Linked DNA regions of Neobacillus sp. PS2-9. The protein of the gene in region 1 interacts with the protein of each later gene in a pairwise test. Links are inferred from orthologs where the notes say so. Each region holds a gene or a part of one and is shown in the gene's direction. Other genes may lie near its edges.

Region 1 (5,458 bases):
GTCCAGTTATGACTAATCGTGTATTGATCCCTTTTTGTTGTATTTCCATCTTTTTTTCTCCAATCTAGTTGGTTTTATATTGTCATCTATGGGTGACCTCTCAGTCAGAAATTATACCTCTGAATGTCCAGTCAGTCAATAGCATGCATTAGGGTGTTAAACTCCACCATTTTAAAGAGTGTAAAAGGAAGAGATCACTCTCACATACCCTTTAAATGAGTCGACTTCCTTAAAATTTGTAAGCATTCCTTTAATAACCGGTTTTCTAGGATTCTCTCGCTTCATTTCCTCTTCTAATACGTCAAGTGATATTTCTAGTGCTTCCTTATTTTCGAACTGCTCTAATTCATTTCTCATTTTTTGTACAATTTCGTTGATATCTGTACTACCAAATAGGTCCATGGATTTTTGAATGACCTTCTCCAATTTCTCCTCAGATATAAATGGTTTTTCAGCGGTGATATCCTTTACAATGCTATCCATTCTTCTCATAAGAAATTGTGTTAGAGCCTCTAATTCAAACTCAGCTGGTTCAAATATGATTAGCCTCATATAGGAATGGAATAGTCCTTCTAATATCATTGAAAGGTCCGTTGAATAGGGCTCGACATTTTTTCCATAGATAGACACTAATCCATTTCGAAAAAGCTGGTGTGTTTCGGATTGCTTTTTAAATAGTAGCTTTTTTATTTCATCATTTCGAGGGATGGCTTGTTCTTTTGAAAGCATGATAAAAAATTCTTTATGTCCCATGAAGGTCCCCATGAGAGATGATAGCTGCTTACAAAACCTTTCACGTGATGGTAAATCTGTATGTTCGAACTTCAGGATGTTTGAATGAACTGTTTCAAAGATAAACTCTAGTATGGCAAATAATAACTCATCCTTAGATTTAAAGTGTAAATAGAAAGCTCCTTTAGATATACCGCTATCAGTTGCAATTTCCTGAATTGAAGTGGAGGAAAATCCCTTCGTTGCAAAAAGCTTCATTCCCGATTCAATTATTAATTTTTCCTTCTCATTCAAAATAAACCCTCCAAATAAACAGCATAATACTATATAAAAACAACTTTATTTCTTGACTTATGACTGTCCGGTCAGTAACATTAGTTTTGTTCAATATAGTCAAATGCTAGACGAATTCATTTTAATTGTCAACATCATTACAAATAAGGAGAAATATATGAAAAAGATCATTCAATTTTCATTGAAAAATAAGTTTGCTGTATGGTTATTAACGATTATTGTGACAGTAGCCGGTTTGTATTCAGGTATGAATATGAAGCTTGAAACGATTCCAAATATCAATACGCCTCTTGTTACAGTTTTGACCGTTTATCCAGGAGCAACACCTGAGCAGGTCGCAGAAAAAGTTACAGAACCGATTGAAAGTAGAGTCAAGAATTTAGATGGTGTTTCAGTTGTAAGTTCATCTTCATTTCAAAATGCTTCTTCCCTTCAAATTGAGTACAATTTTGATAAAGACATGGATAAGGCACAAAATGAAGTAAAAGAAGCATTAAATGATCTTACTTTACCTGATGGTGTGCAAGCACCAAAAGTATCACGTTTAAGCTTTTCGTCCATACCTGTAATGTCATTAAGCATTTCAAATAAAAAACAAACATTAGCTGAATTAACTGATACGGTGGAAAAGAAAATCGTTCCGGAACTTAAAGGAATTGATGGAGTCGGTTCAGTTCAAATCTCTGGCCAGCAAATAGATGAGGTTCAGTTAAGATTTGACCAGGATAAATTAAAACAATATGGATTACAGGAAGATACGGTTCGCAATCTTATTAAAGCATCTGATATTTCTTTTCCATTAGGCTTATATACCTTCAAGGATACCCAAAAGTCTGTAGTTGTTGATGGAAATATTCAAACGCTTGAGGACTTAAAGTCATTAAAAATACCAGTTATTCCATCTTCAGCTGGACAACAGCAAGGGATGACGGGAAATACCTCCCCTACACAAGGGAAACAGCAAAACCCAACTGGGGTATCATCCATTCAAGGGCAAAACACCCCAACACAGGCTGGTATTCCAACAATTGAATTAAGGGATATTGCTTCGGTTGAAGTAGTTGGGAAAGCAGAATCCATCTCAAAAACAAACGGCCGTGAATCTATTGGATTACAAATCGTAAGCGCACAAGATGCCAATACAGTCGATGTTGTCAATGCGGTTAAAGAGCAACTAAGTGAGTTGGAAAAGAAGATTGATGGTTTAAAGGTAACACCAATATTTGATCAAGGAAAACCAATCGAAGAATCTGTATCTACTATGTTGGATAAAGCCATATTTGGTGCTATCTTTGCGATGGTTATCATTTTGCTTTTCTTAAGAAACTTCCGGACTACAATCATTTCAGTGGTATCTATTCCGCTATCACTACTTATTGCTGTATTACTGTTAAAACAAATGGACATCACACTTAATATGATGACACTCGGTGCCATGACCGTTGCAATTGGTCGCGTGATTGACGACTCCATTGTTGTCATTGAAAATATTTTTAGAAGAATGTCCTTACAAAATGAAAAGTTTACTGGTAAAGAACTTATTGTAGAAGCCACAAGAGAAATGTTTATGCCAATTATGTCTTCTACCATTGTTACTATTGCAGTTTTCCTTCCATTAGGTTTAGTTAAGGGACCAATCGGAGAAATGTTCCTGCCATTTGCATTAACCATAGTGTTCTCGTTACTAGCTTCCTTATTAGTAGCTATAACCGTCGTTCCTATGATGGCTCATTCACTATTTAAGAAAGGTGTTAACTCAAAACACATTCACGAGGAAGATAAGCCCAATAAATTAGCTTCTATTTATAGAAAAGTTTTGAGATGGGCGTTAAATCATAAACTAATCACTTCTGGTTTGGCAATATTGATGTTGGTTGGAAGTTTGTTCCTTGTGCCTGTCATTGGAGTGAGCTTTTTACCTTCTGATGAACAGAAAATGATTGTGGCGACTTACAAGCCTGCGCCAGGACAAACAATAGAAGATGTAGAGCGAATTGCCACAGAAGCAAATGAATTTTTAAGTAAAAGAAAGAACGTAAAAGATATACAGTTTTCTGTTGGTGGAGAGAATCCAATGAATCCTGGTGAAAGTAATTCTGCCATGTTTTTCGTTGGTTACGATAAAGACACGAAGAATTTTGATAAAGAGACAGAAAATGTAATTAAGGCCTTAAAGGAAAGAAACGATAAAGGTGAGTGGGGGAAACAGGATTTCTCTGGTATGGGCTCAAGTAACCAGCTGGCACTTAATGTTTATGGAGATACCATTGATGACATTAAACCTATTGTCAGCCATATAGAAAAGATCATGAAAGAAAATAGCTCACTTACGAACGTAAAAACAGGTATTTCTGCTACCTATGATGAATATACGCTCGTTGCCAATCAAGAAAAGCTTAGTCAACTGGGTCTAACAGCAGCCCAAATTGGCATGGAGCTTTCAGCTAATGGACAACGCCAGGTATTAACAACTATTAAAAAAGATAATAAAGAATTAAATGTATATGTAGATGTGGAGAAGAAGGGCTATTCTGATATTCATGAACTAACAGATAAGACCCTAACATCACCACTTGGAGTGACTGTTCCAATTAAAGACGTTGTCGAAATTAAAGAAGGAAATACGTCAGATACGATAAAACGTCGAGATGGTCGTATTTATACGAATGTTACGGGTGAGATTAAAACGAAGGATGTAGCAAAAGTTTCAACTGCAATACAGAAAAAAGTAGATAAGCTTGACATTCCAGCGAATGTGGATGTTTCAATGGGCGGTGTAACGGAAGATATTAATGATTCTTTCAAACAACTTGGACTTGCGATGCTTGCTGCAATTGCGATTGTTTACTTAGTCCTTGTAATCACATTTGGAGGCGGATTAGCTCCATTTTCTATTCTGTTCTCTCTACCATTTACAATTATTGGTGGTTTGATGGGGTTACTGATTGCTGGAGAAACCTTGAGCGTATCTGCAATGATAGGCGCACTCATGTTAATAGGAATCGTAGTAACCAATGCGATTGTCTTAATAGACCGTGTCATTCATAAAGAAAACGAAGGTTTATCTACAAGAGATGCTATTATTGAAGCAGCAGGAACGCGCGTTCGACCGATTCTTATGACTGCAATTGCTACTATTGGTGCTCTTATTCCACTTGCAGTGGGTATCGAAGGAAGCGGATTGATCACAAAAGGTTTGGGTGTAACTGTAATTGGTGGGTTAACAAGTTCTACCTTACTCACTCTGTTGATTGTTCCGATTGTGTATGAAACATTAATGAAATTTAAGAGAAAAGGGAAGAAACAAGCAGTAAATGAATAAAGGTAACATAAAAGAACTCGGCACTCTATCAGAGGCCGAGTTCTTTTATTTCATAAAGAGCTTAATTTTTTGTAGTCCATTTTTAACATTCGGATAGCGAAAGGGGATATCGAATAAGGTGGTTTGTTTAAGTACACTCTTATTATGTGAGAAGGTATCAAAATTTCCTTTACCATGATAAGCACCGATGCCGCTATTTCCCACGCCACCAAATGGGAGGTAAGGAGAGGCAAAGTGGTACACTGTATCGTTTACACACCCTCCACCAAAAGAAACACTGTTTAAGACCTCTTGTTGGAGGTTTTTGCTTTCTGTAAAAATATAAAGGGCGAGCGGTTTCGGGTGACGGTGAATTCCCTCAATCACCTCATGTAAATCACTGTACTCTAGTACAGGAAGGATCGGACCAAAAATTTCATCCTGCATAACCGGATCTTCCCAAGTGATTTGAGTAAGGACGGTCGGCTCTATACTTAGTTTGTCTTTATTAGTTTGACCTCCCATGTACTGTTTTCCGTTATCTAAGAAGGAAGTTAATCGTTCAAAATGACGTTCACTTACAATCCGAGTAAAGTTTGGATTGTTTAATGGTTGTATTCCATATAGCTCCATTGTTGTCTCTTTAAATTGGTGAAGGAATTGATCTTTGATGTTTTTATGAATGTATAAGTAGTCTGGTGCAATACATGTTTGACCGGCATTGGTGAATTTTCCCCAAGCAATTCGTTTGGCAGCAAGTTTTATATTGGCATCTTCATGTACAATACAAGGGCTCTTACCACCAAGCTCTAATGTAACAGGAATCAAATTTTTCGCAGCAGCTTCCATAATTACTTTTCCCACAGGGACACTTCCGGTAAAAAATATATAATCAAACTTCTCCTGCAGTAACGTTTGACTAGTTTCTACACCTCCTTGAACAACAGCAACAAATTCCTCGGAGAATAACTCTTTTATCATTGTACCAAGTAATTCAGATGTTTTCGGTGTTAACTCTGAAGGTTTAATGACGGCGCAGTTTCCTGCCGCAATGGCGCCGATTAAAGGTGCTATGGCTAACTGAAACGGATAATTCCATGGAGCGATAATCAACGTCACACCATATGGTTC
Region 2 (5,410 bases), 670 kb from region 1 along the record:
TAGGAATATCAAGTTCATCTATTTGTACCACTGTCTCCAAGTCTTTATAGTTCGTAACATGTGCAACAACTTGTCCACTTGTTGTCCGTTCACCTGCAGAAACGGATAAAGTAGTCACAATTCCGGACGCAGGTGCTGTAATCGGATCGCTTCCATCAGTAAATGTGATCAGTTCATCACCCTCTTTTACCTCTTCCCCCGTAGCAACTAAAACTTCATCAATTTCATTATTATCCTTGGCTTTAATATCTTCACTTGTAACGGGTTGAACTGTTCCTGATCCGCTGATTTTAACTTCTAGCGTTCCTTTTTGTACCGTAGCTGTTCTTACCTGTGCTGAAACTGTTTGACTGCTTGTTTTTGATGAATAATATTGATAGCCAACAAAACCAGCAACCAATATTCCAACTGCTAACATTACCCATTTTTTCATCATGCTCTGCTCCTTTTCTAACCCTAGGCAGTTCCCTAGGAAGCTCAAAGTTTGTCATAAAATATTATTGCGACGTTTCCTTAATTTTTCCTTAAGGGAATATTGACGTGAATTTCACCTTGTTTTATAGTTAAACAAGTGAATAGTTAAAGAGTTTAACTATTTGTCCGAAAAGTGAGGAGAACGATATATGGAGAACAAAACCATTCAAGAATTAATTGATCGCTATGTGACGCTGTCTTTTCAAGTCCATAAAAAAGCAGAATCTTTGATTAAGGGTCAAATCGGAAATGAACTGACAAATGATCAGCACTACATATTAAGATACATTCACCAAGCTAAGGAATGTACCTCTTCTGAATTAGCAGATGCATTTGAAGTAAATAAAAGTGCAATAACAGCCATCATTAATCGAATGGCAGATAGAGGTCTGATTCAGAGAACACGTGATGAAAACGACAGAAGAGTTGTTTATTTAACGTTAACAGAAGCAGGAAATACCTTATACCAAGATTGCCAGGAAAAAGTACGACTACTAGTTGAATCCATCATTACCCAATTTGATGAGACAGAAATAGTGAATTTTATGAATACGTATGAAAAATTAGCGTCACTCTTATCCAACAAGAACAAGGAAGAACTGGGGGAATAATCTTTGAACACAATTATCAAAGGAAAATGGTTCATTCTAGCCGCTTGGATTGCTGTGATTGCTACTCTTTTTATGGTGGCACCAAATATGGAGGGCCTTGTTCGGGAGAAAGGGCAAATTTCCGTTCCAGAAGGTTACTCTTCAACCATTGCTGAGAAAATTCTCAATGACGTTCAATCCAGTGAAAATAAAGGCAGAGACTTACAAACTGCACTCGTGTTCCATAGCGATAAGAAATTGACCAAAGAAGATTTTGCGCAAGCAGAAAAAGCGGTTTCTACGCTGGAGGAAAATCAAAAAGAACTTGGCATCACAGAAATCCTCACTCATTTTAAACAAGAGGAATTAAAAGACCAGCTTGTTGCGAAGGATGGAAAAACGATTTTGGTTTCTGTGAAGGTAACAGCCAATAATCGGGAAGCAAAAGAGATTTCAAAAAATTTGTATGATGCCATTGATCAAATTAAACTCGATCATTATTACACAGGGAATTGGGTAATTAGTGAGGATCTCATTACCAATTCTCAAGAAGGATTGAAAAAAACAGAGGGCATCACCGTTGGATTCATTCTAGTTGTCCTTTTACTTGTTTTTAGATCCGCTATAGCCCCGATTATTCCCTTGGTTACAGTAGGTTTTAGTTACCTTACTGCCCAATCCATTGTCGCACTGTTAGTTGATAAGGTTGATTTTCCGTTATCAACCTTTACTCAGATTTTCTTAGTAGCTGTACTTTTTGGAATAGGAACCGACTATTGTATTTTGCTCCTAAGCCGTTTTAAAGAAGAAGTGGCTGAAGGAAAAGATGTAACTGAAGCTATTATCACCACTTATCGTACAGCAGGTAAGACGGTATTCTTTAGTGGGGTTGCCGTGATGATTGGATTTGCATCCATCGGACTTTCCACATTCCAGCTTTACAAATCTGCTGCTGCGGTAGCTGTGGGTGTGGCCATTTTGTTAGTTGCACTCGTCACCGTCGTCCCTTTCTTCATGGCTGTATTAGGTAAAAAACTGTTTTGGCCCTCAAAGGGGAACCTTGAGCACGGTGAAAGTAAATTTTGGGGCTTTATGGGTAAATTTGCGTTAGCACGTCCCTTAATCGCTTTTATCCTAGTGGCTCTTATATCCGTACCATTCTTATTTACCTATGATGATCAATTGTCATTTAACTCGCTTGAAGAAATTAGCGATGAATACCCTTCTATAAAAGGCTTCAATATTATCTCTGATTCATTTGGACCTGGTGAATCCATGCCAACTCAAATTGTCATTAAAAATGATGATCAAATGAACACATCGGAATATATTGCGATTACAGAAAAAATTAGTCAAGAGTTAAAAAAAGTGAACGATGTAGACAGCGTACGTTCTGTTACACGTCCAACTGGTACACCCATTGACGACTTTTACATCTCTAAACAAGTTGTTAGTCTAGAAGACGGGCTTGGCCAGAGTAATGAGGGAATTAAAAAAATCAGTGACGGCCTAGAAGAAGCGGCAAGCCAAATGAGCTCGAACCAACCAAAAATGCAAGAAGCAACTGATGGAATTAGTCAGTTAATTACCGGAACCAATACGATAAAAACAAAATTGGGAGAGTTACAAGGTGGTCTCTCACAGATTGAACAGGGACTGGAAGCTGGTTCTATAGGGGCTGGTAAGGCTAAAAAAGGATTGGAGCAGATTAAGGCAAATTCTGCTGATATTTTAGCCGGAAGTAAACAGCTCCTTGACGGATACAAAAAAACAGAAGCTGGGTTAGGTACTCTAAGAGAGAACTATGAAAAAACGGCAAGCGGACTAGACTCTCTGCACCAAGCATTACTATCCACAAATCCATATTTTAGTAATTTGGAAAAAGATTATATTGGTATACAAGAGAATCAAAACTATCAAACTATTAAACAGACTGTTCAGGGCTCTCAATCAGCTACTAAAGAATTGTCTGCAGGGATGGATCAACTAAATACTAGCTTAAAAGGTGCCCAAGATGGGATCGCTTATGCCAACAGTAAATTTACCGAAATAATTGCAGGTCAGGAAGCGTTAATTAAAGGGATGGAGCAAATCATCTCAGGTATCAACCAACTAGAAGGCTATCTCAATCAAATGGCTGATGGTCAGGCAAAAGCAGTTAATGGGATTCCGCAATTTACTGGGGGATTAAATACTATTAGTGAGGGTCAGAAGCAGCTTCTGACAGGGTTTGAAACAACGAAAAGTCAAACAATGGTGCTTTCAGACGGATTGGCCCAAAGTGCTGATGGTCTAAATAAAGTATATGATGGACTAGATTCTGCACAAGATTATCTTTCCGCTGTGTCTAAGCAAAAACAGAATGGCTTTTACATTCCACAAGAAGTGCTTAACAGTAAGGACTTTGCGCAGGCTCTTGATGCTTATATGTCAAACGACCGTAAAGTAATGACTATTGATGTGGTTTTCAATAAAAATCCTTATTCGAATGAAGCAATTGACCGTATTCCAGAAATTAAGCAGGCGGTCAAACGAGCAGTCAAGGATACTAAGCTTGAGAATGCGAAAGTAGCAGTTGGCGGTGTTTCTAGCATGCACTATGATCTAGACACCATTTCAAAAGCTGATTATTCTCGTACAGTTGTCTTAATGTTGGTAGGTATTAGTATTATATTAATTATTTTACTTCGCTCGCTCATTATGCCACTCTATTTAATCGGCTCATTAGTCTTAACCTACTTTACCTCCATGGCCATTTCTGAAACGATTTTTGTGAATTGGTTAGGCTATACAGGTATCAGCTGGGCGGTACCATTCTTCGCATTTGTCATTTTGGTGGCGCTAGGTATCGACTACAGCATTTTCTTAATGGATCGATTTAACGAATATCGAGATATGTCAGTCCAACAAGCAATCCTTCTCTCTATGAAAAAAATGGGCAAAGTCATTATTTCTGCAGCCGTTATTTTAGGTGGTACTTTCGCAGCAATGATGCCATCAGGTGTATTATCATTGCTTGAAATAGCTACCATTCTATTAATAGGATTGGCCTTATACTCCCTCGTAGTTTTACCACTATTCGTACCAGTTATGGTCAAAACCTTCGGTCAAGCCAACTGGTGGCCATTTATAAAAAAGTAGGCTGTGTTAAAGAACTTTGTTGATTTTTATACCCTGATGATTGGAGCGGAAGGCGCGAAGACTCCTGTGGGAGTACGGTTCAGGGGAGACCCCGCAGGCGCAAGCGCCGAGGAGGCTCGCCGAAACGCCCACGGAAAGCGAAGTGCCTGGAGCGGAAATCAACAGACAAGTTTAACAAAGCCAAAAAATAAACAAGACAAAGCGCATTGAACCTCAACGTTCGGTACGCTTTTTAATCCATTAACGTGTTAATATATTAGAATAATTACACAATTAAAAAAATTCTTTTAATTACATAATACTCTGTTATATAATAAAAAAGTAATCTAAACAAAGGGGGAAATATATGGAACAGTTTGTTAATTGGCTAAGTGGGATTATTTGGAGCCCGGCACTCATTTATTTATGCTTAGGTGTAGGTTTATTTTACTCTTTTGCTACAAGATTTCTGCAAGTAAGACATATGAAGGACATTATTCCATTAATGTTTAAAGGCGGAAAATCAGATGCTGGGATCTCATCTTTCCAAGCATTAACCCTTGCCTTATCTGGTCGCGTAGGGACTGGTAACATTGCGGGCGTGGCAACAGCTATTGCTTTTGGAGGACCTGGTGCCGTATTTTGGATGTGGACTATTGCCTTCTTAGGAGCAGGTTCAGCATTTGTTGAAGCAGCATTAGGTCAGGTATACAAAGTTAAACAAAACGGACAATTCCGTGGTGGGCCAGCCTATTACATAGAAAAAGGATTAAAGATGAAATGGTATGCAGTCCTTTTTGCCATTGTAACTGTTATTGCTACAGGGGTCCTTTTACCTGGGGTTCAAGCAAATAGTATTGCGGCTAGTGTTGATAATGCCTTTGGAATTAGTCCGGCAATTACTGGTGCTGCTCTAGTCATTTTTCTAGCAGCAATCATATTTGGCGGTGTTAAACGGATCGCACGTGTAGCTGAATTCGTTGTTCCTTTCATGGCATTAGGTTATATTCTCGTTGCTCTTATTATTGTTGCATTAAATATTTCTGAGCTTCCTGGGGTCTTAAAACTAATCTTCTCCAGCGCATTTGGTGCAGATGCTGCCTTCGGAGGAATTTTAGGTGCAGCCATTTCTTGGGGAGTTAAGCGTGGTATTTATTCGAATGAAGCAGGACAAGGTACTGCCCCACATGCTGCAGCGGCAGCCGAGGTTTCCCACCCTGCAAAGC
Region 3 (4,747 bases), 1.4 Mb from region 1 along the record:
AGAAGAAGGTTTTGAGGTGTAGAAGAGTGGTTAATGAAACGAAAAAGGAGCAGAGATTCATCCTCTTTGCTTTACTAGTTCTAGTGATCTATCTCTCTCCGTTATTTATTTTACAGGAAAATGCCCATATCCGGGTTCATGATAATTTAGATTCAAACCTGGCTTGGTACAAGGTGCTTGCGAGGAGCGGGGAAATGTTTGGAGCAGTCGATGCCACTATTCCTCAGATTATCAATGGACAGCTACAGAGAAATGCTTTTGGGACGGAATACAGCATCATCGTTTGGTTGTATGCACTTTTCCCAACGATGATTGCATATGGGCTCAGTCAGGCATTAACAAGGGTGGTAGCATTTATTGGGATGTATTTATTATTAAAGAAACATTTCCTTCCGGGCGGGAAATGGATGGACCTGCAAATTGGCTCTGCACTTGCGTTTGCATTAACACCATTTTGGCCGTCAGGGATGCTTAGCACTTTAGGGATGCCCTTGGCACTGTGGGCTTTCTTAAACATTCGAGCAGGGACTGGTACCTGGAAGGAATATCTTGTCCTTACGTTATTGCCCTTGTACGCTAGCATTGTATTGGGATTCTTCTTTTTTCTAAGCGCGATGGGGATTTTCTGGCTGGTAGATGGTTTACGTGGGAAGGGCTGGAATCTAAGATTTTTGACCGCTATTGCTTATATGACTTCTATATTTATGCTCGTGGAATACCGCCTCGTTTTTTCTTTTTTATATACAGCAGAGCCGAATAGTCGTGATGAATATTTTCATGCTCACTTGTCTTTTTGGAGAGCAGTAAGGCTTACCTTAAAGAATTACACGCTCGGACACACTCATGTCATGACTGTACATACTCTATTTATTTTGCCTGCAACGTTTATCGCTATTTATTTTATTTTTAGAAAAAAGCTTTGGAAGCAGGAAAAGTTGTTTGTGTTTTTATTTGCAATAAATATTTTGCTATCTATCTGGTATGCCTTTTGGTTTTATGAAGGCTGGGTTCCTTTAACCAAACGATTTCATTTTATGAATACCTTTAATTTTGCACGGTATCATTTTTTAAGACCGCTGGTCATTTATAGTGGGTTTGCTCTTGCCTTAAAAATCATCGCCTTACAGGGTGGAAGCTGGGTCAGAACTGCAAAGTGGTTGCTTCTCTTACAAATTCTTTTTTTAGGCTTATTTAATGATGAGATTATTTATCAACAAAAGCCAACAGTCCAAGAGTTTTTTGCGGAGGATCTGTTCAAGGACATTAAAGAGCATATTGGTTTAAGGCAGGAAGAATACCGCGTCGCTAGTATCGGAATCCATCCTGCCATTTCTCAGTATAATGGATTTTACACGATCGATACCTATAATAATTTTTATCCCTTAAGCTATAAACACCAGTTTAGAAAAATAATTGAAAAGGAATTAGAGAAAAATAAAACCATTCGCACATACTTTGACCAATGGGGCGGTCGCTGTTATCTATTTACAGCACAGCTTGGAAAAAGATATATGATAAAAAAAGATTCAAAACGACATTTGAAACATTTGCAGTTGAATACAAAAGTGTTTAAAGAGATGGGCGGCAGGTACATCCTTTCAGCTTTACCGATTGACAATGCCGAGGAAAATCACCTCTCATTGGATAGAGTATTTGTTTCAAAGACATCAGCATGGAAAATTTACTTATACAAGACTTTGTAGACACCGGGGGTTTTGAACAGATGATGGAACCAGTCCTAACTATTGTTGTACCATGCTATAACGAGGAAGAGGTCTTACCTGACACCATTGATCAACTTCAGTGGCTGTTAAAAGATCTGATAAACGAAGCACTTGTTTCAAATCAAAGTAAAATTTTATTTGTTGATGATGGAAGTAAGGATCGAACATGGGAGTTAATATATAAAGAAGGGCTCCGAAGCGATTATGTCCGAGGATTAAAATTATCAAGGAATGTCGGACATCAAAATGCACTGCTTGCTGGGCTATTTGCCGCAAACGAGCTTTCTGATTGTGTTGTTTCAATTGACGCTGACTTACAGGATGATATTCAAGTAATCCGTGAATTTATTAATAAGTTTCAAAAAGGCACTGATATTGTTTATGGTGTACGTAAAGGAAGAGATTCAGATACATTCTTTAAAAGGAGTACCGCACAAGGATTCTATAAGTTAATGAAAAAGATGGGAGTAGACCTCGTCTATAATCATGCTGATTTTCGTTTAATGAGCAAACGTGCTATAGAAGAGCTAGAGCGCTTTAAAGAAGTGAATATGTTTTTGCGGGGAATCGTGCCACTGCTGGGATTTAAATCAGATGTCGTTTATTATAATCGGTTAGAAAGGCAGGCTGGTGAAACAAAATACCCGTTAAAAAAAATGCTAGGCTTTGCCTTTGATGGAATCACCTCCTTTTCGGTGTCACCCATCCGGTTTGTGTTGCTGATTGGATTTATTTCCTTTTTCATGAGTCTCATATTCGGAGGGTACTTTTTAACTCTGAAATTTTTTGGTCATACAACCATGGGATGGACATCGTTAATTACATCGATATGGTTAATTGGTGGATTGCAATTAATCGCAATCGGACTGATTGGTGAATATGTCGGGAAAATTTATAAAGAGGCCAAACAGCGGCCAAAATATATCGTCGATATCGATTCCTTTAATCTCCCAAAACCAAGGCACCATTTAGTTAATCAAACCAAAGAAGATGAGGTATTTAATCTTGATTTCAGAAAAGTATCTGATACCAACTAATCATTCACTTGTCCGTTTTTTGCTTGTGGGGTTGGTGAATACAGGTATTGGTTTGGCCATTATGTTTTTGTTGCTTAATGTTGTCGGAGCCAGCTATTGGGTCTCCACATTTACTGGGAATGCAATCGGTGCATGTGTCAGCTTTTTATTAAATAGAGCCTTTACGTTTAAAAGTACGGTTTCCTATCATAAAGGGCTGTCACGGTTTATCATTGTTATATTACTATGTTATTTTAGCTCCTATTTTCTTAGTGGGAAAATGGGGGAGTGGATTAGCCAATATTTTATCATCAGCCCAGAAATGGCGAAAAATGTTTCTGTTCTTTTAGGCAGTGTGTTTTATACCATTAGCAATTATCTAGGGCAAAAATACTTTGTCTTTACAAATAAAATCGGCTAAAAAGAGCTTTCCATTTATAAAATGTACCCGATAGAGTAGACACTTAAAAAAGTCCTCTATCGGGTACTTTTTTGTATACTTAAGAAAAATGGGATTGGGGAATGCAGATGAGTAAGAGATTATTTACAGAGAAAGAGGTTAAGATTCTTTCTAATAACCCTTATGTTAAATCAGTTAGATCAAAGGGAATAACCTATACAGATGAGTTTAAGCATCTTTTCATTGAAGAAAATGCAGGTGGAAAGCTACCTAGAGAGATATTTGAACAATGTGGATTCGATATTGATGTTTTAGGAATGGATCGTGTTAGAGCTGCTGGTAAGAGATGGCGCGCCTCCTATAGAGAAAACGGAGTAGCCGGTCTACGCGATACCAGAGGTGAAAATTCAGGGAGACTTGGTGAAAGGGAGCTAACACTAGAAGAGAAATTTGCGAGATTAGAAGCTCAAAATAATTTATTAAAGGCAGAAAATGAACTATTAAAAAAGATACGATTTGCAGAAAGGGGGCTGAAAAGGAACCTATAACCTTACCCACTGATCAAAAGTTTATCCTTATCCGTTCAGTTATACAGAAATATAAGTTGAAGAATATGGTGAGCTATTTATGTAACGTGGCTGGTGTTTCACGGTCTGGTTATTATAATTATTTCTCTGAACGGTCACAAAAAATAAGAAAAGAAAAAGAAGCGGAAGATGAGAAAGTGAAGGAGATCATCCTAAAAGCCTTTCATTTTAAACGCCGTAAGAAAGGGGCACGTCAAATTAAAATGACTTTGGCGGGTCAATTTAATGTTAAATACAATTTAAAACGGATTAGAAGAATCATGAAGAAATACGGTATTATTTGCCCTATTAGAAAGGCAAATCCCTATAGACGGATGATGAAAGCCACACAAGAACATAGAGTCGTACCAAACCTTTTAAATCGGGAATTTAAACAGGAAATCCCTTATAAAGTTCTTCTAACAGATATCACTTACTTATTTTACGGTGAAGGTCGGAAAGCTTATTTATCAGCCATAAAAGATGGTTCCACAGGTGAACTATTAGCCTATAATATTTCAGAACGTATGACCATTGATTTAGCCACAGACACTCTTAAAAAACTAAAGAAGAATAAACACTTTAAAAAAGCGAAAGATGCATTGATCCATTCAGACCAAGGAGTACATTATACGCATCCGGATTTTCAAAAAGCTGTAAAAAAACTTAAACTACGCCAATCTATGTCAAGAAGAGGTAATTGTTGGGATAACGCACCTCAAGAATCTTTCTTTGGCCACTTAAAAGACGAAGCTTATATAAAAGAATGTACAACCCTAGAGGAGCTAAAAAGAGAAATTAAGCAATATATGACGTATTACAACCACTATAGATATCAATGGAATTTAAAAAAGATGACCCCTGTTCAATACAGAGACCATCTTCTTAAATCTGCCTAGGCTTTTTTTAAAAATGTCCTTTACAACGGGTACACATTATTAAAGGGAGGCTCTTTTTTACTTTTTTGTCGTACAACCCTCCCTTGCTGAATAAAAATGGGTAGACAGGCTTTTTATGTTCAAATAGGGAGAGATAAAAATG

Evidence for each region. The genes of interacting proteins can lie anywhere in the genome.
Region 2: the proteins of RCG25_RS12770 (region 1) and RCG25_RS16160 interact in binary tests that used the Bacillus subtilis proteins (3 or more experiments, as listed by UniProt). The link is inferred for Neobacillus sp. PS2-9 from one-to-one orthologs.
Region 3: the proteins of RCG25_RS12770 (region 1) and RCG25_RS05525 interact in binary tests that used the Bacillus subtilis proteins (3 or more experiments, as listed by UniProt). The link is inferred for Neobacillus sp. PS2-9 from one-to-one orthologs.

Annotation. Positions count from the first base shown.
Region 1 is NZ_CP133269.1:2,524,809-2,530,266, forward strand. The notes cover bases 841-4,548. They hold RCG25_RS12770 (efflux RND transporter permease subunit), read left to right. Parts: upstream 841-1,183; coding sequence 1,184-4,348; downstream 4,349-4,548. Other genes in these bases: RCG25_RS12765 (TetR/AcrR family transcriptional regulator), read right to left, coding at 841-1,026; RCG25_RS12775 (aldehyde dehydrogenase), read right to left, coding at 4,394-4,548. In the rest of the region: RCG25_RS12760 (MDR family MFS transporter), read right to left, coding at 1-49; more of RCG25_RS12765, read right to left, coding at 172-840; more of RCG25_RS12775, read right to left, coding at 4,549-5,458. UniProt on the Bacillus subtilis protein: Required for self-resistance to surfactin, an antimicrobial lipopeptide surfactant produced by B.subtilis. Also required for swarming motility.
Region 2 is NZ_CP133269.1:3,192,066-3,197,475, forward strand. Bases 746-4,405 are described here. They hold RCG25_RS16160 (MMPL family transporter), read left to right. Parts: upstream 746-1,088; coding sequence 1,089-4,205; downstream 4,206-4,405. Other genes in these bases: RCG25_RS16155 (MarR family winged helix-turn-helix transcriptional regulator), read left to right, coding at 746-1,085. In the rest of the region: RCG25_RS16150 (efflux RND transporter periplasmic adaptor subunit), read right to left, coding at 1-436; more of RCG25_RS16155, read left to right, coding at 624-745; RCG25_RS16165 (alanine/glycine:cation symporter family protein), read left to right, coding at 4,552-5,410.
Region 3 is NZ_CP133269.1:1,129,168-1,133,914, forward strand. What follows is about bases 746-3,742. They hold RCG25_RS05525 (glycosyltransferase), read left to right. Parts: upstream 746-1,723; coding sequence 1,724-2,761; downstream 2,762-3,742. Other genes in these bases: RCG25_RS05520 (DUF6044 family protein), read left to right, coding at 746-1,703; RCG25_RS05530 (GtrA family protein), read left to right, coding at 2,730-3,161. In the rest of the region: more of RCG25_RS05520, read left to right, coding at 27-745; RCG25_RS05540 (LysE family transporter), read left to right, coding at 4,745-4,747.